4 regions of the Providencia stuartii genome follow, and region 2 is predicted to be linked to each of the others. Evidence: predicted binding sites of a transcription regulator. Region 2 holds the regulator's gene; each other region holds the start of a gene.

Region 1 (5,326 bases), 1.3 Mb from region 2:
TTTGCGGATGGCGCATTATGGGTAGGGGATGAGTTTGGTCCTTATTTAATTAAGATGGACCTCAATGGCAAAGTTCTCGCATTATTTGAAACTCACGTTGATGGCAAAAAAGTGATTTCACCTGATCACTATCAAGTTACCACGCCTGCTAAACCTACGGATAAAATTCATTTTCAAGTCAACCGTTCAAAAGGTTTTGAAGGCATGGCCTCATCACCAGATGGCACTAAGCTATACCCCATGCTTGAAGGGGCTATTTGGGATGAAGAGAAACAAGATTATGAAAATGTCGATGGCAAGCGTGCCGCTCGTATCCTTGAATTTGATGTGAAAAAACAGCAATGGAGTGGACGTAGTTGGTTATATGTCTTTGAAGATAATCAAAATGCCATCGGCGATTTCAATATGATTGATGATACACACGGTTTGATTATTGAGCGTGATAATGGAGAAGGCACAGCCGATAAAGCCTGTCCTGAAAGTGCCACAGAGACGCAAAATTGTTTTAGTCAACTAGCGAAGTTTAAGCGTGTTTATCGTATTGAGTTTTCGGATACCAATCAAGGCAAACCGGTTGATAAACAAGCCTATATCGATTTAATGAATATAAAAGACCCGCAAGGAATGGCAAAGAAACCGTTGAATAATGGCGTATTCACTTTCCCATTCTTTACGATTGAAAATGTTGATGTTGTCGATAGTGAACATATTATTGTCGGTAATGATAATAACTATCCATTTTCATCGAGCCGTGACCCTAATCAAGCGGATGATAATGAATTTATCTTATTAAAGGTACCTGCGTTGTTAAATCCTTAATTTTCCTTGTCTATTTTGATTTTTTTGCTCGGGGTGTAGCCCGAGCTTTTTTATTTTATCACTCACGACATACAGTGATAAATGGCATCATTTTTTAGCGGATAAAACAGGCGGTTTCATCATTAACGTTAGCATGAGGATCACGACAACAGGGGCGGCGATAATAAGAAATGCAGGTGTAAAACTACTTGTATAATCCTTAATCGCACCCGCAATAAATGGCGCTAAACACGCCACAGTAGAAATTAAATTCACCACGGAAAATAACTCTAAATAGGGGCCACGACCAAAATAATTGGATAATAAAACGCTGGAGGCTAAGAAAGTCATGCCATAGCCGATACCGACACAGAGCACAAATAATATCAACCATAACCATGAGGTTGCGATACTTAATGAAATAACCCCAAATACCATAATGATCAGGCTAACAATTAACAGTTTTTTGGGCTCCAACCATTCTCCAACGGCACCACCAATAAATCTTGAAAATGCGTTAACAAAAGCCATTGTACTGAGTAATGAAACGGCAATAGTGATACCAAAGCCGCGCTCTTCAATATGGGCAACCGCGAAACTGTTAACCGTAATACCGCACCATAAAAATGAAGTATAGGTTGCTGCTATTAAATAAAACTGCCAAGTGCGCAAAGCACGACGTACTGTCCATACCTCTGTAGTGCGATAAATCGGTTTACTGCCGTCGCTAACCTGTTTTTGCATCACATGTTTAGCATGTTCTCGTTCTCGATTACCTTCACGCAATGCTAACAGGGTAATGAATGTCACAATACCAAGGTAAACAGCGCAGAGTACCCAATGCATACGCCACGAACCTAACTGATTTGATGCATAAAAATAGATCCAAGGCCCAGCGACACCACCCAATCCACCAATCGTAAAATATAAACCAAAGGCTAATGACTGCTTTTCAAATAGGCGAGAAAGCACATAGGTTCCAGGAACGGTCGCCAGTAAAGTGAAACCCACACCAATGAGTGCTGTGCCAAGAAAATAGCGGTTAATGGTTTCTGTTGAATATAAACTATAAAAACCGGCAATAAAGATCAGCGTACCGAGAAGGAGTGTCAGGCGAACGCCGATTTTTCGGATAAGCAAGGAGGGCAGGAAACTTGCAAGACCACAGGTTAACCCTAATAAGGTGAAACCAAACCCTGCTTCTGTCCAGCTCCATTTCAGCTCTTCGATCATACTGGGGAGGACAACACCCAATGACGTAAAGGTGGTTGCAGTGGCTAAAAAATAAACCATCCCTAAAAGAATGAGGATACTCCACTGATAGAGTGGGCTAAATAAGGATGGGGAATCTGTCGCGGCCATGTCAACTCCAGTAACTCTGCCTTTTCGTAAAAAAAAGCAGCCATATAAATGCAAAATGCCCGAAAATATCGGGCATCGTATGGCGCTATTTTCCCTATTTATTGGCTGTAGTACCAGTTTAATTTTTCTTTCGCCCAGTCAATGCCACTTTTGTACTCATTTGGTAACAGCTCTACTAGCGAATTTAGGCTGTCAGCAAGCTCAGTTGGGCAGCTGTGAGTCAGGTTTAAATGACCAACTTTACGAACAGGACGAACGTCTTTTTCATACCAGTGCAGATGAACTAACGGTAAACTTAACCATTGTTGATTGAGCTCAGTGCCAATTAAATTCACCATAACAGAAGGATTAAATACTGTCGGCGATGGCATTGGTAAATCTAAAATAGCGCGTAAATGCAATTCAAATTGGCTGATAGAGGCACCGTTCTGGGTCCAGTGACCACTGTTATGCACACGTGGAGCTAATTCATTGATAAGTAATTTATCACCAACGACAAAACACTCCATTGCCATAACACCAACATAATCTAGCTCATTCATGACAGCACTTAACATAGCCTGAGCTTGTTGCTGCTGTGAATGGTTCGCGTTGGGGAAAGCGACACTGGTGCGTAAGATACCTTCTTGATGTAGGTTATGGGTGATAGGATAAAATACACACTCCCCCGCACGATTACGCGCGCCAATAACGGATACTTCTGCATCAAAAGGGATACCTTGCTCGACAATACAGTTCCCATAGATTTCATCAGGTAGACTCGCTTCGTTGCCGGGTGAAACACGCCATTGACCACGGCCATCATAGCCACCCGTTCTACGTTTGACGATCAAGAAATCACCGAGGGTTGCAAAGAGTTCAGGCCATTGCGCTTTAGCGTCAAGAGAAGCCCAAGGTGCGGTGGCTAAACCCAGCGAATCAAAGAGGCTTTTTTGTGGGAATCTATCTGCTAAACGAGGAAAAATATCTCGGTTAATAAAGGCATTATGAAGTGCTAGCTCTTTAGTCAGTGGTGTTTCAGGCCAGCGCTCAATTTCTGCGGTGATAACACTTTGTTGATAGGGAACGGCTTCAGGTTCCGCATCTAACCCAACAGGAAATACTGCAATACCAAGCGGTTCACCTGCTTGACGCAACATGCGGCCTAATTGACCATTACCAAGGACACAGACGGGTTTCATTGTGCCTCCCGAGGATCAGGGTTGTTAAGCACATCATTCGTTTGCGCCTCACGCCAAGCGGCTAAGCGAGCAAATAGCGCCTTATCAGTATTCGCAAGAATTTGTGCGGCCAGTAGTGCCGCATTTGCAGCACCGGCCTTACCGATTGCCAGTGTACCTACAGGGATACCTTTAGGCATTTGTACAATAGAGTAGAGACTATCGACACCACTCAACGCAGCGCTTTGTACTGGAACACCTAACACAGGAACTAAGGTTTTTGCTGCAAGCATACCCGGTAAATGAGCGGCTCCGCCGGCTCCTGCAATAATCACCTCAAAGCCATTTTCTTTTGCTTGTTCCGCAAAGGAAAATAGTTTGTCGGGGGTACGATGTGCTGAGACAATTTCAACGTGGAAAGGCAGTTGCAGCTCGGTTAAGACATCGGCAGCGTGTTGCATGGTTGTCCAATCACTTTTAGAACCCATAACAATAGCGATTTTTGCCGCAGATTGAGCAGTCATTTTGTGTAATCCCTGTGGTTAATAAATTTTCACCGTGAGGTGGGAAAAATGAATTGCCCCGATCATATCATGGTAACTCGCTAAGGAAAACGTTTGCGTGGTTAAAATATCAGCAAACGAATGCGGGTTGAGCAATTTACTGAGTTACCGTATCAGAGATTAAAAAGGGAAAAAAATGAGCTCAATACCTTGTTCATTTATCACAAATGCTGAGCCTTCATGATGCCATGCACCTAAAACGCCGCGATAATAACGTTTATCAGCGACATCAATTTCATGAATAGCGGGGCGATGGGTATGACCATGTATCATCCAGTCCGCTTGATAGTGTTCTAACGCTGCAATAACGGCCTGCTGATTGACATCCATAATTGATTCGGCTTTCATACTGCTAGCATATTGACTATTTTTACGCATTTTTTCAGCAATACGTCGGCGGATAAATAGAGGTAAAGTTAAAAATACACGTTGGATCCATGGTGTGTGGACCTTTTGACGATAACGTTGATAAGCTTGGTCATCGGTACACAGTGTATCGCCATGCAAAATCAACACGCGTTGACCATAAAGTTCAAGCAATGTTTCTTGGTTAAGTATCGTCATGCCACATTGCTTGGCATAACGTTTGCCTAGTAAGAAGTCACGGTTTCCATGAATAAAGTAACAAGGGATACCACGGTCAGTAAGGCTTTTTAAGGCTTCAGCCACTTGTTGATGGAGCTGAGTCTTATCGTCATCACCAATCCAATAATTAAAAAAGTCGCCGAGGATATACAGGCTGTCGGCATCAATAGCTTGTTGGTGAATAAAATTCATAAAACCGGCGGTAATCGCCGGTTCATCTTCACTCAAATGCAGGTCTGCAATGATATAAGTGGACATATTATGCGTCGAATTATTCGCTAACAGTCACTTTTTCAATCACAACATCTTCGCGTGGAACGTCTTGGTGGAAACCACTACGACCTGTTGAAACCCCTTTGATTTTGTCAACAACGTCCATACCTTCAACAACTTCTGCAAATACACAGTAGCCCCAACCATCAGGGTGTTCTGAACGGAAGTTAAGGAAGTCGTTATCAACAACGTTAATGAAAAACTGTGCTGTAGCTGAGTGTGGATCGTTAGTACGAGCCATGGCTAAAGTACCACGATTATTTTTTAAGCCGTTATTAGCTTCGTTTTTGATCTGTGCTTTTGTTGCTTTTTGTTTCATGCCAGGTTCAAAACCGCCGCCTTGGATCATGAAACCATTAATGACACGGTGGAAAATGGTATTATTGTAGAAACCTTCACGGCAGTAATTCAAAAAGTTTTCGACGGTTACTGGAGCTTTATCGTCAAAAGTGTTAATAACAATGTCACCGTGATTGGTATGAAAAGTCACCATAATAGCTATCCTGAATAATTGTATTTATTGCGCCTTCTGTTGAAGGCGTGGTTGTCAGGAAGTTTATATCACAGATAAAACCCGACTTGAAG
Region 2 (5,326 bases):
ACAAAAGTTGTGCAAAGGCAAAACCAGCTAAGAAAATGCTCAAAGAAGCACTAATCGCACCTTCAGAAGTGTTTAATGCCGTTTGCATTGAACCAAATGCAGGCAGGTACATATCGATGGCTAAAAAACCAAGCATACTCAAACCAGCAAGGTAAAGCATAAAGCCTGGGGAGTTTTTTGTCGCAGAATTTGTCATGGAAGCTTACTTATCCAGAATTTACATAATTGTTAACAGAGACTCTATTTTATAGGTTGTATTTTTACATTGTGAAACGGTAATATTTGGAATCTGCTATCAAAATTTTTGAAAGGTATCATTATGTGGTCAGCTCATGCTCTAGAAGTTATTGATGCCGTTGCAAGAACGGGAAGTTTTAGTGGCGCTGCGGAAGAACTGCATCGTGTTCCTTCAGCAATTAGCTATACGGTTAAGCAAGTAGAGGAATGGCTTGCTGTACCTATCTTTGAACGTCGTCACCGCGATGTTGCCTTAACTGAGGCAGGGGAGATTTTCATCAAGCAAAGTCGCTCCGTTATCAAAAAAATGATACAAACGCGTCACCAATGTCAACAGGCAGCAAATGGTTGGCGAGGGCAGTTTAGTATCGCGGTAGATTGTATTGTCAAACCTCAGCGAACAGAGCAACTGATCTTAGATTTCTATCGTCATTTTCCTGATATCGAATTATATATTCATCCTGAAGTGTTTAACGGCGTATGGGATGCACTCGCCGATGGGCGTGTTGATGTTGCGATTGGTGCGACGCGTGCTTCACCCATCGGAGAGCGTTATAGTTTTCGTGATATGGGGTTTATGTCATGGCGTTGTGTGGCCAGTCCAAACCACCCTCTGGCGCAGCTAAAAGGAAAATTGACAGACGATCAAATGCGCGAATACCCAAGTTTATGCCTTGAAGATACCTCACGTAACTTGCCGAAAAGAGATACATGGGCATTAGATAATCAGCGGCGTTTAGTGGTGCCATTTTGGGAAAATGGTATGACATGTCTTGTTAATGGCTTATGTGTTGGCATGGTACCTGAGCACCGAGCAAAGCCCTTTTGTGATGAGGGGAAATTAGCCCAATTGCAGCTATCTCAGCCATTCCCTCCGAGTCCTTGCTGTCTAACGTGGGTGGAAAAGAATACATCACCGGCGTTGAGTTGGTTACTTGAATATCTTGGGGATAGTGAAACACTCAACGCCGAATGGTTAGCGCCTTAATTAACGACGGTAGTCAATAAATGGTCCGTCAGCGACAGAACGACGCTCAACTAGGCGAGGATGGACTTCAATCGTTTGTGCATCTTCGCGCTTGTTCACAATACGATCAAGCAGCATAGCGAATGCCATCTGGCCTAGACGCTCTTTAGGCTGGTGGATAGTCGTCAACGCGGGAGTAAAATAACGCGCATTGCGCACATTATCATAGCCAATGATAGAAATGTCTTGAGGAACACGCAATCCCATCTCATCCGCAGCGCAAATTGCGCCCATCGCCATAATGTCACCGCCACAGAACACGGCAGTAGGTTTTTGCTTATTACTTAAGATCTGCATCATTGCTTTATAACCAGATTCTGGTTCAAAGTCGCCTTGCACGATCCATTCATCACGTAAAGTCACTTTCGCTTCTTCCATGGCTTTTTTAAAACCCGTCAGTCGACCAATACCGGTGTTGCGTTCTAAAGAGCCAGGGATCACGCCGATGTCACGGTGACCCCGATCAATTAAATAACGACCTGCGAGGTAACCGCCATGAAAAGAGTTATCAATGATACTGTCGGTAAAATCACCACGGGAAGTGCCCCAGTCCATGACGACCATAGGAATATTGCGATAATCTTCCAGCATATGGATTAGTTTATCGGGATATTCAGAACACATGACGAGTAGCCCATCAACACGCTTTTGCGCAAGCATTTGTAAGTAAGCTTGTTGCTTACCTAAGTTATTATGAGAGTTACATAAAATAAGGGTATAACCTTTCTCATAGCAACTATTCTCGACTGACTCAATCACTTCAGCAAAATAAGGCGCCTCACTTGATGTCGCGAGTAGGCCAATTGATTTTGTATGATTAACTTTCAAACTACGAGCAACAGCACTCGGTGAATAGTTGAGTTCTTTTATCGCAGCCCAAACAGCCGCTTTAGTATCATCAGCTACGAAGCGCGTTTTGTTTATTACATGGGATACGGTTGTGGTGGAGACGCCAGCGCGCTTCGCCACATCTTTAATCGTTGCCATGGGAAAAAAAAACTCCTGACCAATAATCGGTCTTGTTATGAATTCTTATTAAAAAATTACCTAATATTACCTACATATTGAGGCATAGTGCCTTAACTGGCAATAATTTAGCGATTAGTTATCGATTTTGTCTGATCTAGCGCAAAAACAAAAGAAATAATTGATGTTATAACCTGTGATATAGACACTGGTTTTTATAAATCGTCATGTCATACTTATTTAACCATGTATAAGTTATGGTTATTTTGCTGGTTAACTGTTCGTTATGATGAGAGGGACTCATGGATACAGATTTTAAATTTGGACTATTAGCAGCGTTAGGTTCTTTGGCTGTGATCATTGCTTTTGCAGTACATATTTTTTAATTTTACTGTTTAATTAAAGGTGAAATTAAGAAGGGCGAGTATTGACTCGCCCTTTAGCTATTCTCTAAAGAAAATGATTAAGCGAGGTTTTCTTCAACGAATTTCCAGTTGACTAAGGCCCAGAAGTTCTCTAGGTATTTAGGGCGCGCATTACGGTAATCAATGTAATAAGCGTGTTCCCAAATATCGACAGTGAGGATAGGTTTATCATCACCAGAGATAGGGGTTGCCGCATTTGATGTATTCACAATAGCTAAGCTGCCATCGGTTTTTTGAACCAGCCAAGTCCAACCGGCACCGAAATTTTTAATCGCAGCATCTGTGAACTGTTGTTTGAATTCAGCGAAAGAACCAAAAGCTTTATTAATGGCTTCAGCAACTTTACCGGTTGGTTCTCCACCCGCATTTGGTGCTAAGCAGTGCCAGTAAAAAGTATGGTTCCAAACCTGTGCGGCGTTATTAAAAATACCCGCATCTGAAGTCTTGATGATCTCTTCCAGTGATTTACCTTCGAAAGCCGTACCTTTGACTAAATTGTTGAGATTAACAACATAGGTATTATGGTGTTTACCATAGTGATACTCTAAGGTTTCTTCCGAGATATAAGGTTCTAGCGCATTTTTAGCATAAGGTAGAGCGGGAAGTTCAAATGACATTGCGTACTCCTTGTTTGCGTTTAAAACAACACATATGGGTGTGGTGCTCATAAAAGTGAGCAAATAATTTAATACGTATATCTTGCTATGAGTTATACACGAACCGAACGTTCATGCGGTCTTGCTTATTCTTTAATAGATTAATAATAGCATGAGATGCTTGCCGAGTTATAGGCATGGATATTCTGCGTCATATATTACCAAATTTTTTCAACAAAAACACCTTAAAATCATAGAGATAATTATCTTAATCAATAGAGTTTAAGATCGCGCTTTTCTGCCTTGCTGAAGCAAGTTCGTGTAACTTAAAACGGGATTCTAGAAAAAATCCCTTTTTCCAGCTTGGAGTGCTATAGTAATACCCCTGTAAAACTGGCATATTGTATGAAACAATCACGTTTTAACATTCCGGTCAAATATTCTAGCTTAGTCGCCATCGTTGAGAAAATGGCTGACGATGGCGACTGACTGCAAATCAGCACCCATGTTCTAAGGAAGTAAAAATGACGACAATTGAAAGAATCGAGCGCCAAATTAAAGAAAACCCAATCCTTCTGTACATGAAAGGCTCTCCTAAGCTCCCTAGCTGTGGTTTTTCTGCTCAGGCAGTTCAAGCTTTATCTGCTTGTGGTGAACGTTTCGCTTATGTCGATATTCTGCAAAATCCAGATATTCGTGCAGAACTACCAAAATACGCTAATTGGCCAACTTTCCCACAATTATGGGTTGATGGTGAGCTAGTAGGCGGTTGCGATATCATCATGGAAATGTATCAGCGCGGTGAACTCCAGTCACTGATTAAAGAAACTGCTGATAAGTATCGCTCTGCGGATGAGACTCGTGCGGAGTAAGTATCTGCTTAGTTAAGAACGCCGAGTAAATCTAAAAAACCGTATTAGCCCCATAGGTTAAGCTAATGCGGTTTTTTTGTATCTTAAGGGGCTTAAGGGGGGCGGGGTTACTCTTGCTCTGCGAGTGGCCAACCACCTAGCTTTTTCCATTTATTTACTAATTCACAGAACAACAGTGCGGTACGATTCGTATCATATAAGGCCCCGTGAGCTTGCTTGCCATCAAATGGAATACCCGCTGTCACACAAGCTTTCGCTAAAATCGTTTGTCCGAAAACCAGACCACTTAATGCCGCAGTATCGAATGTGGCAAATGGGTGGAATGGATTACGTTTTAAGCCTGCACGTTCAGCTGCATTCATGACAAAACTATGATCGAATGTCGCATTATGAGCAACAATAATGGCTCGATTACAATCGGTAGCTTTCATCCCTTTGCGTACCATTTTAAAAATAGCGTGCAAAGCGTCGTATTCACTAACTGCACCACGTAATGGGTTAGTGGGATCAATACCGGTGAAGGCTAAAGCTGTTGGTTCTAAATTTGCTCCCTCAAAGGGTTCTACATGAAAATGTAAGGTCTCATCAGGGGATAACCAGCCGTCTTTATCCATTTTTAAAGTAATGGCGGCAATTTCAAGTAGGCCATCCGTTTTGGCGTTAAACCCACCCGTTTCCACATCAATGACGACAGGATAGTATCCTCTGAAGCGGTTAACGAGTGCATTGGGATTATTTTTATCAGACATTAGGTTTTTATATTAGGTTTCTGGTTAGTGGCTATTATGCCAAAGCCAAAAAAATTTTGCAGATAAACTAAAACTAGGCAGGAAGCACACTGCCTAGTGATTCACTCATCAAGGTAAATTAATTACCTAGGCCTTTACTGGCACTTTTATTTTCAATCAACTCGATTTTGTAGCCATCGGGATCTTCAACAAAAGCAATAATCGTGCTGCCCCCTTTTACTGGGCCTGCTTCTCGAGTGACGTTACCACCCGCGTGACGAATATCTTCGCAGGTTTGAGCAACATTATCGACACCAAGCGCAATATGGCCAAAAGCGGTTCCCATCTCGTAGCTATCAACACCCCAGTTATAGGTTAGCTCAATGACTGCACCTTCACTTTCGTCACTGTAACCGACGAATGCCAACGAATATTTATACTCAGGGTTTTCACTGGTACGCAGTAGACGCATACC
Region 3 (5,326 bases), 1.4 Mb from region 2:
AATCAGATCATGGGAAAATTCCCCCAATAAATTCATTTACTTATTAATTATAATAAGAGAAATACAATTTTAAGAATTACATTAATGAGAAAAAACAACAGCATAATAGCTTCAGCAAGCCATTTCCGAGTAGCCAATTTGAACCACTTCACATAAACATCATATTATTCACACGTTAATAAAATAAAGAGTTATTGTTAATAAAACGAAATTCAATGATGACAAAAATGTCACTTCGTCAGGGGAATCTATGAATAATAACAATTATGATTACATCATTGTTGGAGCAGGTTCTGCGGGATGTGTTATTGCCGCACGCCTTATCAAAGAAACACAATCACGGGTTTTGCTCCTTGAAGCCGGCGGCAATGACAATCATCTGTATATCCGTATGCCTGCGGGCGTTGCCAAAATTATTGCTCAAAAGAGCTGGCCTTATGAAACCGAGCCTGAACCTCATGCAAACAATCGAAAAATGCAGATAGCACAAGGCAAAGTCCTTGGCGGTAGCAGCTCGGTCAATGGCATGATTTATATTCGAGGCCAAAAACAAGACTATGATAACTGGGCCCAAGTCTATGGCTGTGATGGCTGGAGCTATCAAGACGTTCTACCTTGGTTTAAAAAAGCAGAACAAAATGAAAGTTTATCTGATAGCTATCACGGCACCTCAGGCCCTCTGCCTGTCAGTGAAAATCGTTATCGTCACCCTCTTTCCATGGCATTTATTCGGGCAGCCCAAGAACAGGGCCTACCCTATGTCAGCGACCTTAATGGTGAAAGCCAACAAGGGGTCAGTTTCTATCAAACAACGACTAAAAATGGAGAGAGAGCCAGCACCTCAAAAACATACCTCAAAAGTGTAGCTCAAAGCGATAAGCTCACTGTAAAACTCAATAAACAAGTTAACCGTATCATTATTCGTGATGGGGAAGCGGTAGGAGTGGCTTATCAAGGAAACGATGGTCATGAAATAGAAGTATTCGCACAGAAAGAAGTTATTATCTGTGCCGGCGCAATGGGCTCCGCTAAGTTATTAATGTTATCAGGGATTGGTCCACAAGATCATCTTAGTACGCTCGGTATTGAAACTATCGTGGATCTTCCTGTTGGCAAGAATTTCCATGACCATCTACATATGTCTATTAATGTCACAACCAAAGATCCCATTAGCCTTTTCGGGGCAGATCAAGGGATTAATGCCTTGAAGCATGGATTTCAATGGCTCGCTTTTCGCAGTGGTTTATTAGCCTCGAACGTACTCGAAGGCGCTGCATTTATCGATAGCTGTGGTCAAGGCCGCCCAGATGTGCAAATCCATTTTTTACCTATTCTCGATAGTTGGGATGATGTTCCTGGCGAGCCGCTTCCCGCTACACATGGATTTACCTTAAAAGTGGGCTATTTACAGCCGAAATCACGCGGGGAATTACTGCTGCGTAGTCAAGATCCTCAAGCCCCTCTGAAAATTCATGCCAACTACTTAGCTTCTCCAGAAGATATGGAAGGTTGTAAGCGTGCCGTCAAATTCGGTTTGCAAGTTCTTGAATCAGAAGCTTTGCAAGCGGTCAGTAAAGAAACACTGATGCCACCAGCACAAGTCCGCGATGATGATGCTGCATTAGAAGAGTTTGTACGTAATTTCTGTAAAACGGTCTATCACCCCGTTGGTAGTTGCCGTATGGGAAAAGACGCAGCAACCTCTGTTACTGATTTACGCTTACGAGTTCATGGTATCAACAAACTCCGTGTTATTGATTGCTCTGTTATGCCTGAAATTCCAAGTGGCAACACCAACGCACCAACAATCATGATCGCCGAACGCGGTGCTGCCATGATCATACAAGATAATCACTAATGAGCGAATACTAAGCCACAATTTATTCACTCATACATTGTGGCTTTTCGTTAACCACTCACATTAACCGTTTGAGCCGCTTTTTTCGCCATATAGAGCGCATTATCAATCGAATCAGCTATTGCGAGTGCAACCCCTAAACGGCGAGTTCCTGCTATTTCAGGTTTTCCAAATAGACGCAATTGAATATCAGAACCCAGCGCTTGTTTAAGCCCTGAAAAAACAATATTTTGACTATGTAATTCAGGCAAAATAACCGCTGATGCACTGGGTCCATATTGGCGGATCATGCCAATAGGTAAGCCTAAAAATGCACGCACATGTAAAGCAAACTCGGATAAATTTTGTGAGATGAGTGTGACCATTCCAGTATCATGTGGTCGGGGAGAAACTTCATTAAAAATGATATCGTCACCACATACAAATAACTCGACTCCAAACAAACCATATCCACCTAATGCCGTAACAATCTTTGCAGCGACCTCCTGCGCATTTTGCAACGCTTTTTCGCTCATATGCTGTGGTTGCCATGATTCACGATAATCACCTTTTTCTTGGCGATGCCCAACAGGTGCACAAAAATGAATACCGTCACTTGCGCTGACCGTTAACATGGTGATTTCAAAATCAAAATGCACCATTTTCTCAACAATCACACGTCCTTGACCGGTGCGCCCACCCTCTTGTGAGTAGTGCCATGCAGATTCAAGCTCTTGTTCACAACGAATGACACTTTGTCCTTTACCTGAAGAGCTCATGACTGGCTTCACAATACATGGAAAACCTATCTCATTGGCAGCATTGATAAAATCAGTTTGCGTTTCAACAAACCGATAATCTGAAGTGGGCAAACCCAGTTCTTCTGCTGCAAGTTTACGTATGCCTTCACGGTTCATTGTTAAATAAACCGCATGTGCAGAAGGCACCACTTTTTGTCCTTGCTGTTCTAATTCCACAAGGGTTTTTGTCGCGATGGCTTCAATTTCTGGAACAATAAAATCGGGTTTTTCTTGCGCTACCAGCTGGCGAATCGCATCGCTATCTAACATGTTAATGGTATAGCAACGATGAGCAACGTGCATTGCAGGCGCATTGTCATAACGATCGACCGCAATAACCTCAATGCCCAAACGCTGACATTCAATAGCCACTTCTTTTCCTAGCTCACCTGAACCGAGTAACATAACTTTTGTTGCAGAAGGACAAAGTGCTGTACCTAATTGATTCATGATAGATAACCTTGTATGCAAATATGCCAATTTAATGACGAAGATTATATACGCAATCGTTTGCTTTAACCACTAAAGATCTGAGCAATCTCTCCCATCTCAAATAATACATTACAGTTTTGGTGTTTTATCGCGCCCAGTAACGTAAGGAACCCGTTTATGGTATTCGTTGTAACGCTTATGCAATAAAGCAATAATGCAGCAGAGTAACCCCAACCAAATTAATGAGAAACTGACTCCTTTTACCCAATCAAATAGCTCATTAAATAAGAATACCGCCAGTAAAAATTGAATTGTCGGTTCAATATATTGTGCCAGTCCGATTACCGTCAATGTCGTGCGCTTAATTGCGGCGGTAAAAAACAGTAATGGAATAATCGTGACAGGAGCGGCGAGCATATAGAGTAGTTTAATTTGCCAATCCCCTGCGGCTACAGCACTACTCTCATTAACAGAGAGCCACCACGTGATCCCACCAGCAACAGGCAGTAACCAAATAGCTTCAATAAATAGTGAAGTAATAACATCGAAACGAATGAATTTACGGATCAAACCATAAACCGCAAAAGCACTGCCCATCACCAATGCAAGTAAAGGTAATTCACCATACTGCAAAATTTGAAAGCAAACGCCCGAAAAAATGAGTAATACCGCCATCTTTTCCGCGACAACAAGCCTTTCGTGTAAAAAAACAACGCCGAGTAAAATGGAAAATAAAGGATTAATAAAATAACCAAGACTCGCGGCTAGCACTTGCCCATGGGTTAAAGCATAGGTGAATGCGCCCCATGATATCGCCATAATCGCCGAACTAAATAGGCACAAAATTATCGAACGTTTATCCGCCCATACTTGTTGCCAAGCCGTTTTATTTTTAATCATCAGACGGATCAGTAATAAAAAAGGGATCGACCAAATTACACGTTGAGCCAATAACTCTAAAGGTTCTGCTCCGGGTAATAAACGGTAAAAAAGTGGCGTGATCCCCCAAAGAATATAAGAAAAGATAGCTAATACTACCCCTGATCTTAGTAGCATAATTAATCCAAAATAGATGTTTTACAGATAAAATTTTACTGCCAGTATCATACGCTTTTATCTATTAATTTGAATTAATTAACATCACTATTCACATTAATATAGTCTTAGTTTTAAAGCTCTCGAATATGTAATGGTGGTTGCTGATTAATAAACAGAGTTAACTCTTTCTGCGTTGGCGCCGCACTTATTGCCCCCTTACGCGTCGTTGCTAGCGCCCCACAAGCAGTAGCTTGAGTGATAATATTCATCAAATATTCCTCATTATCACTTAACCCAGCCTGAGCAATCGCTGCAAGCAGTCCTGCCATAAATGCATCTCCCGCCCCTGTGGTATCAACACTTTCAACCCGAAATGCACTCATACCTATTTGTTGGTTATGCGTCAAAACGATGCAGCCTTTGGCTCCCTGAGTGATAACTTTCAAACGAGCAGGATACCGTTTAAGCTTCTCGATGGCATTATCTAAGCTAAGATCATCAACCAACCACAACAGTTCTTCTTCTGAAAGTTTCAGTATATCCGCCTGATAAGCAAATTGGTCGACCCTTGTATGCATTTCAATAGGATCTGACCACATTTGAGGACGAATATTAATATCAAAACTGAGTAATCCCCCCGCTTGTTTAAGTTGCTCAATAGCCGCAGTTAATGAAGTGCGACACACAGGATGCACCAGTGCCAATGAGCAAAAATGCAATATCGCTTTTTCAAATGCAGGTAGATTTTTATGACTTAAGAACTGATCCGCCGACGGCGAGACTAAAAAAGAAAATTCACGTTCCCCATTTTCTTGTAAAGACACTAAAACGGTGCTGGTATGATATTTTTCATCAAATTCCATCGCACGGGTATCGACCCCCATATCAAATAACGTCTTTTGCATAAAATGGCCAAAAGCATCTTCACCAACACGTCCAATAAAACCGCTAGGCTGTCCTAGCTTAGCAACTCCCGCTGCAACATTGACAGGAGCGCCACCAGCACAAGCTTCATATTGCATACTGTGCAAAGGAATTAAATCAACGACTGCATCTCCTAAAGACCAAACTTTCATAGGCTCTCCATCTCGACAATGAGTGACTCAACTAGCAATCATCACAATTAAAACAAATTAATGCTAGAAACTGCTTTTTGTTAACGTTAACATGATTTGTATTGAGTATAAATAAAAAACAGTTCGTAACGCGTGCGTTAGGT
Region 4 (5,326 bases), 2.2 Mb from region 2:
TCGCCATCTTTCAGTTTTGTTCCCGCATGGAACACTTTGCTATCTGTCGCTTCTTCGGTTGGTAAGCCGAGGATCACATCACCGTTACGATAGTCGCCAGGGTAACCACCCGCAGCAATAACAATGCCTAATGCAGGGCGCTCATCCCATGATGAACCCTTACCTGCTAACTCACCTTTTGCGCCAGCAAGACATAATTCAACGAGATCAGATTGTAGACGCATCATAATTGGCTGAGTTTCAGGATCACCAAAACGGCAGTTAAACTCGATAACTTTTGGATTGCCTGCTTTGTCAATCATGAGTCCTGCATAGAGGAAACCTTGATAGCGATGACCTTCTGCATCCATCCCTTGCACTGTTGGATAGATAACTTGTTCCATAACGCGTTGGTGGATCTCATCTGTCACAACAGGAGCGGGGGAATATGCCCCCATACCGCCAGTATTCAATCCGGTATCACCATCACCAACACGTTTGTGATCTTGACTGGTTGCCATAGGAATAACATTTTCACCATCCACCATGACGATAAAACTGGCTTCTTCGCCATCAAGGAATTCCTCAATAACGATACGATGACCTGCATCACCAAATGCATTACCCGCAAGCATATCCTGTACGGCATCTTTAGCTTCTTCGAGCGTCATCGCGACGATCACACCTTTACCCGCAGCAAGTCCATCGGCTTTAATTACGATGGGGGCACCGACTCTATCTAAGTAGGCTAATGCTGGTTCTACCTCGGTAAAATTTTGATAGGCAGCGGTTGGGATATTATGGCGAGCTAAGAAGTCCTTAGTAAAAGCCTTAGAGCCTTCTAGCTGAGCCGCTCCTTGAGTCGGCCCAAAAATGGTTAGGCCTGCTTTTTGAAATGCGTCAACCACCCCAAGTACTAAAGGCGCCTCAGGCCCAACAATGGTTAAGCCAATTTGCTTTTCTTTTGCAAACGTTAATAAACCATCAATATCAGTTGCAGAAATAGCAACATTTTCCAGTGATGGTTCTAATGCAGTACCTGCATTACCTGGAGCGACATAAACTTTATCTGCAAGCGGAGATTGTGCCGCTTTCCACGCTAAAGCATGTTCGCGGCCGCCACCACCAATAATTAAAATATTCATACTGTTACCCCACGTTAAATTAATGGCGGAAATGACGCATATTCGTGAAAATCATGGCAATACCATGTTCGTTAGCGGCATCAATGACTTCGTTATCGCGAATAGAGCCTCCAGGCTGGATCACGCAAGTGACACCAACTGCTGCTGCTGCATCAATACCATCTCGGAATGGGAAAAAGGCATCGGATGCCATTGCACAACCTGCGACTTCTAAGCCTTCATCGGCGGCTTTGATACCCGCTATTTTGGCTGAGTAGACTCGACTCATTTGGCCTGCACCAATTCCAATTGTCATATCGTTTTTGGCATACACAATCGCATTGGACTTCACAAATTTAGCCACCTTCCAGCAGAACATAGCATCTTTTAATTCACGTTCAGTCGGTTGACGTTTTGTGACTACACGTAGCTCATCGGCCTGAACCATGCCTAAATCACGATCTTGTACTAGCAAACCGCCATTAACACGTTTGAAATCTAGCCCCGCAATAGGTTTATTCCACTCTCCACAGGTCAGAACTCGAACATTTTGCTTTGTTGCTAATATAGAAAGCGCATCGTCTGCAACGGTTGGCGCGATAATGACTTCAACGAATTGACGTTCAATAATGGCTTCGGCGGTCGTTTTATCTAGCATACGGTTAAATGCGATAATGCCACCAAAAGCCGAAGTTGGATCGGTTTTAAATGCACGTTCATACGCCGCGTGGATGTTGTTACCGATTGCAACACCACAAGGGTTAGCGTGTTTGACTATCACACACGCAGGCTCTTCAAAAGATTTTACGCATTCCAAAGCGGCATCTGTGTCCGCTATATTATTATAAGACAATGCCTTGCCTTGGATCTGTGTCGCTGTTGCGATAGACGCTTCTTGAGGATTTTCTTCTATATAGAAAGCGGCATCTTGATGGCTGTTTTCGCCATAGCGCATATCTTGTTTTTTAATGAAATTTAAATTCAAGGTACGAGGAAAGCGTCCGGAAGGCTGTGTTGTATCACCATAATAAGGAGCGACTAGCTCACCAAAATAGTTAGCAATCATGCTGTCATACGCAGCGGTATGTTCGAATGCTTTAATTGCAAGGTCAAAACGTGTGGACCAATTTAATGAATTATCGTGATTATCGAGTTCTTCTATGATTTTTTCGTAATCAAGGCAGTTAACAACAATCGCGACATCTTTATGGTTTTTAGCCGCAGAGCGAACCATTGTTGGCCCACCAATATCGATGTTCTCAACAGCATCTTCTAAAGTGCAATTAGGTTTGGCAACTGTTTGTGCGAATGGATATAAATTTACAACGACCATATCTATCGGCTCGATAGCATGCTGTTGCATGATAGCATCATCTATACCTCGGCGGCCTAAAATACCACCATGCACTTTAGGGTGTAGTGTTTTTACTCGCCCATCCATCATTTCAGGGAACCCCGTATAGTCTGAAACTTCGGTAACGTTTAACCCTGACTCTGCAAGCAGTTTTGCGGTTCCACCGGTAGAGAGCAGTTCAACACCTCGCTGAGAAAGCGCCTTAGCGAATTCAACAACACCTGTTTTATCAGAAACACTGAGAAGGGCACGACGAATAGGACGAAGCTGTTGCATGAGATAGATCCCTTGGATAAGAAAGCAATAAAACCGTAAGAGTTAGTGGAAAGAGTAAAATGACTCTTCTTATATATATCTATTGTGTGTTGCCATCGCTTAAATGCATCAACATCGTAATAGATAGAGATAACCTACTAACAATTTCAGAACATAAAAACAAAATCAACGATGAATTTTCAGGCTAATTGTAACGCAAACGTTTGCGTAATGCGCGTTATATTTTAATTATTTTTATGATTGTGGATAACATTGTGAATAAGACTGTATAAGGGGGTGTTTTGCTGTGGAATGCATCAATCAAACAAAAAAGTGAAAAAAAGAGTTGCCAGAATTTCCTGACTCCCTATAATGCGCATCCGTTGTCACGACAAACCGCTTCGGTGGTCAGGTTGAAAAAGAAACCCTCGTGATGACTGAGGTGAAAAAGAGAGAAAAAGTTGAAAATAATCACTTGACTTTCTGACAGAAAAACGTAGTATACGACACCTCGCGACAACAACCTAAACGGTTAATATCGAAAGATAAAGTCGCAACGCTCTTTAACAATTTATCAGACAATCTGTGTGGGCACTCACAGGACACTATCAAAAAAATATTTGATTTTAAGTCTTGAAGAGTGACTAACACGTTAATTCATATATGAACTAACAATGTGCAATTCGATTGTGGAAGGATAACGCGAAGGCGAGTGAGCATTTCCGAGACAGTACTGAGGTACGGCGAGGAAAGCGGAGCGAAGCCGACAAAGTTAGCCGAACAGAAGCGAATTGATAAACAGTTTAATTCTTTGAGCATCAGACTACTTTTAATTGAAGAGTTTGATCATGGCTCAGATTGAACGCTGGCGGCAGGCCTAACACATGCAAGTCGAGCGGTAACAGGGGAAGCTTGCTTCTCGCTGACGAGCGGCGGACGGGTGAGTAATGTATGGGGATCTGCCCGATAGAGGGGGATAACTACTGGAAACGGTGGCTAATACCGCATAATCTCTAAGGAGCAAAGCAGGGGACCTTCGGGCCTTGCGCTATCGGATGAACCCATATGGGATTAGCTAGTAGGTGGGGTAATGGCTCACCTAGGCGACGATCCCTAGCTGGTCTGAGAGGATGATCAGCCACACTGGGACTGAGACACGGCCCAGACTCCTACGGGAGGCAGCAGTGGGGAATATTGCACAATGGGCGCAAGCCTGATGCAGCCATGCCGCGTGTATGAAGAAGGCCCTAGGGTTGTAAAGTACTTTCAGTCGGGAGGAAGGCGTTGATGCTAATATCATCAACGATTGACGTTACCGACAGAAGAAGCACCGGCTAACTCCGTGCCAGCAGCCGCGGTAATACGGAGGGTGCAAGCGTTAATCGGAATTACTGGGCGTAAAGCGCACGCAGGCGGTTGATTAAGTTAGATGTGAAATCCCCGGGCTTAACCTGGGAATGGCATCTAAGACTGGTCAGCTAGAGTCTTGTAGAGGGGGGTAGAATTCCATGTGTAGCGGTGAAATGCGTAGAGATGTGGAGGAATACCGGTGGCGAAGGCGGCCCCCTGGACAAAGACTGACGCTCAGGTGCGAAAGCGTGGGGAGCAAACAGGATTAGATACCCTGGTAGTCCACGCTGTAAACGATGTCGATTTGGAGGTTGTGCCCTTGAGGTGTGGCTTCCGGAGCTAACGCGTTAAATCGACCGCCTGGGGAGTACGGCCGCAAGGTTAAAACTCAAATGAATTGACGGGGGCCCGCACAAGCGGTGGAGCATGTGGTTTAATTCGATGCAACGCGAAGAACCTTACCTACTCTTGACATCCAGAGAACTTAGCAGAGATGCTTTGGTGCCTTCGGGAACTCTGAGACAGGTGCTGCATGGCTGTCGTCAGCTCGTGTTGTGAAATGTTGGGTTAAGTCCCGCAACGAGCGCAACCCTTATCCTTTGTTGCCAGCGATTCGGTCGGGAACTCAAAGGAGACTGCCGGTGATAAACCGGAGGAAGGTGGGGATGACGTCAAGTCATCATGGCCCTTACGAGTAGGGCTACACACGTGCTACAATGGCGTATACAAAGAGAAGCGACCTCGCGAGAGCAAGCGGAACTCATAAAGTACGTCGTAGTCCGGATTGGAGTCTGCAACTCGACTCCATGAAGTCGGAATCGCTAGTAATCGTAGATCAGAATGCTACGGTGAATACGTTCCCGGGCCTTGTACACACCGCCCGTCACACCATGGGAGTGGGTTGCAAAAGAAGTAGGTAGCTTAACCTTCGGGAGGGCGCTTACCACTTTGTGATCCATGACTGGGGTGAAGTCGTAACAAGGTAACCGTAGGGGAACCTGCGGTTGGATCACCTCCTTACCATTGAAGTGTTCCTGTGAAGTGTTCACACAGATTGTCTGATGAAAAGTAGAGCAATAGGCTATACGTGGGAGACTTACCACAGGGTAAGACTTGCATGAAATAGGCCACAACATGGTTGTGCAATATTTCGTGTCCCCTTCGTCTAGAGGCCTAGGACACCGCCCTTTCACGGCGGTAACAGGGGTTCGAATCCCCTAGGGGACGCCAATTGCGCCGATATCGAGTGAAAGACGATGTCCTC

Evidence for each region. The regulator PurR, encoded in region 2, represses purine synthesis genes. The targets are predictions, from matches to a motif close to CANGCAAACGTTTGCNTG.
Region 1: purE (5-(carboxyamino)imidazole ribonucleotide mutase) is a predicted target of PurR. The motif match lies at 3,927-3,944, and genes of this name have one in related genera.
Region 3: purT (formate-dependent phosphoribosylglycinamide formyltransferase) is a predicted target of PurR. The motif match lies at 3,137-3,154, and genes of this name have one in related genera.
Region 4: purH (bifunctional phosphoribosylaminoimidazolecarboxamide formyltransferase/IMP cyclohydrolase) is a predicted target of PurR. The motif match lies at 2,926-2,943, and genes of this name have one in related genera.

The regions. Positions count from the first base shown of each region.
Region 1 covers NZ_CP119546.1:1,329,799-1,335,124, forward strand. The annotation lists gene P2E05_RS05700 (esterase-like activity of phytase family protein) at 1-819, shown strand, start outside; gene P2E05_RS05705 (CynX/NimT family MFS transporter) at 907-2,160, opposite strand; gene purK (5-(carboxyamino)imidazole ribonucleotide synthase) at 2,259-3,341, opposite strand; gene purE (5-(carboxyamino)imidazole ribonucleotide mutase) at 3,338-3,844, opposite strand; gene P2E05_RS05720 (UDP-2,3-diacylglucosamine diphosphatase) at 4,004-4,726, opposite strand; gene ppiB (peptidylprolyl isomerase B) at 4,740-5,234, opposite strand.
Region 2 covers NZ_CP119546.1:2,609,385-2,614,710, reverse strand. The annotation lists gene punC (purine nucleoside transporter PunC) at 1-196, opposite strand, end outside; gene punR (DNA-binding transcriptional activator PunR) at 320-1,225, shown strand; gene purR (HTH-type transcriptional repressor PurR) at 1,226-2,251, opposite strand; gene P2E05_RS21930 (YnhF family membrane protein) at 2,533-2,616, shown strand; gene sodB (superoxide dismutase [Fe]) at 2,694-3,272, opposite strand; gene P2E05_RS11425 (Grx4 family monothiol glutaredoxin) at 3,776-4,123, shown strand; gene rnt (ribonuclease T) at 4,231-4,872, opposite strand; gene gloA (lactoylglutathione lyase) at 4,991-5,326, opposite strand, start outside.
Region 3 covers NZ_CP119546.1:1,209,869-1,215,194, reverse strand. The annotation lists gene P2E05_RS05205 (GMC family oxidoreductase) at 251-1,858, shown strand; gene purT (formate-dependent phosphoribosylglycinamide formyltransferase) at 1,909-3,087, opposite strand; gene rarD (EamA family transporter RarD) at 3,199-4,125, opposite strand; gene P2E05_RS05190 (aminoimidazole riboside kinase) at 4,239-5,183, opposite strand.
Region 4 covers NZ_CP119546.1:408,270-413,595, forward strand. The annotation lists gene purD (phosphoribosylamine--glycine ligase) at 1-1,124, opposite strand, end outside; gene purH (bifunctional phosphoribosylaminoimidazolecarboxamide formyltransferase/IMP cyclohydrolase) at 1,144-2,733, opposite strand; rRNA gene P2E05_RS01795 (16S ribosomal RNA) at 3,543-5,082, shown strand; tRNA gene P2E05_RS01800 (tRNA-Glu) at 5,217-5,292, shown strand.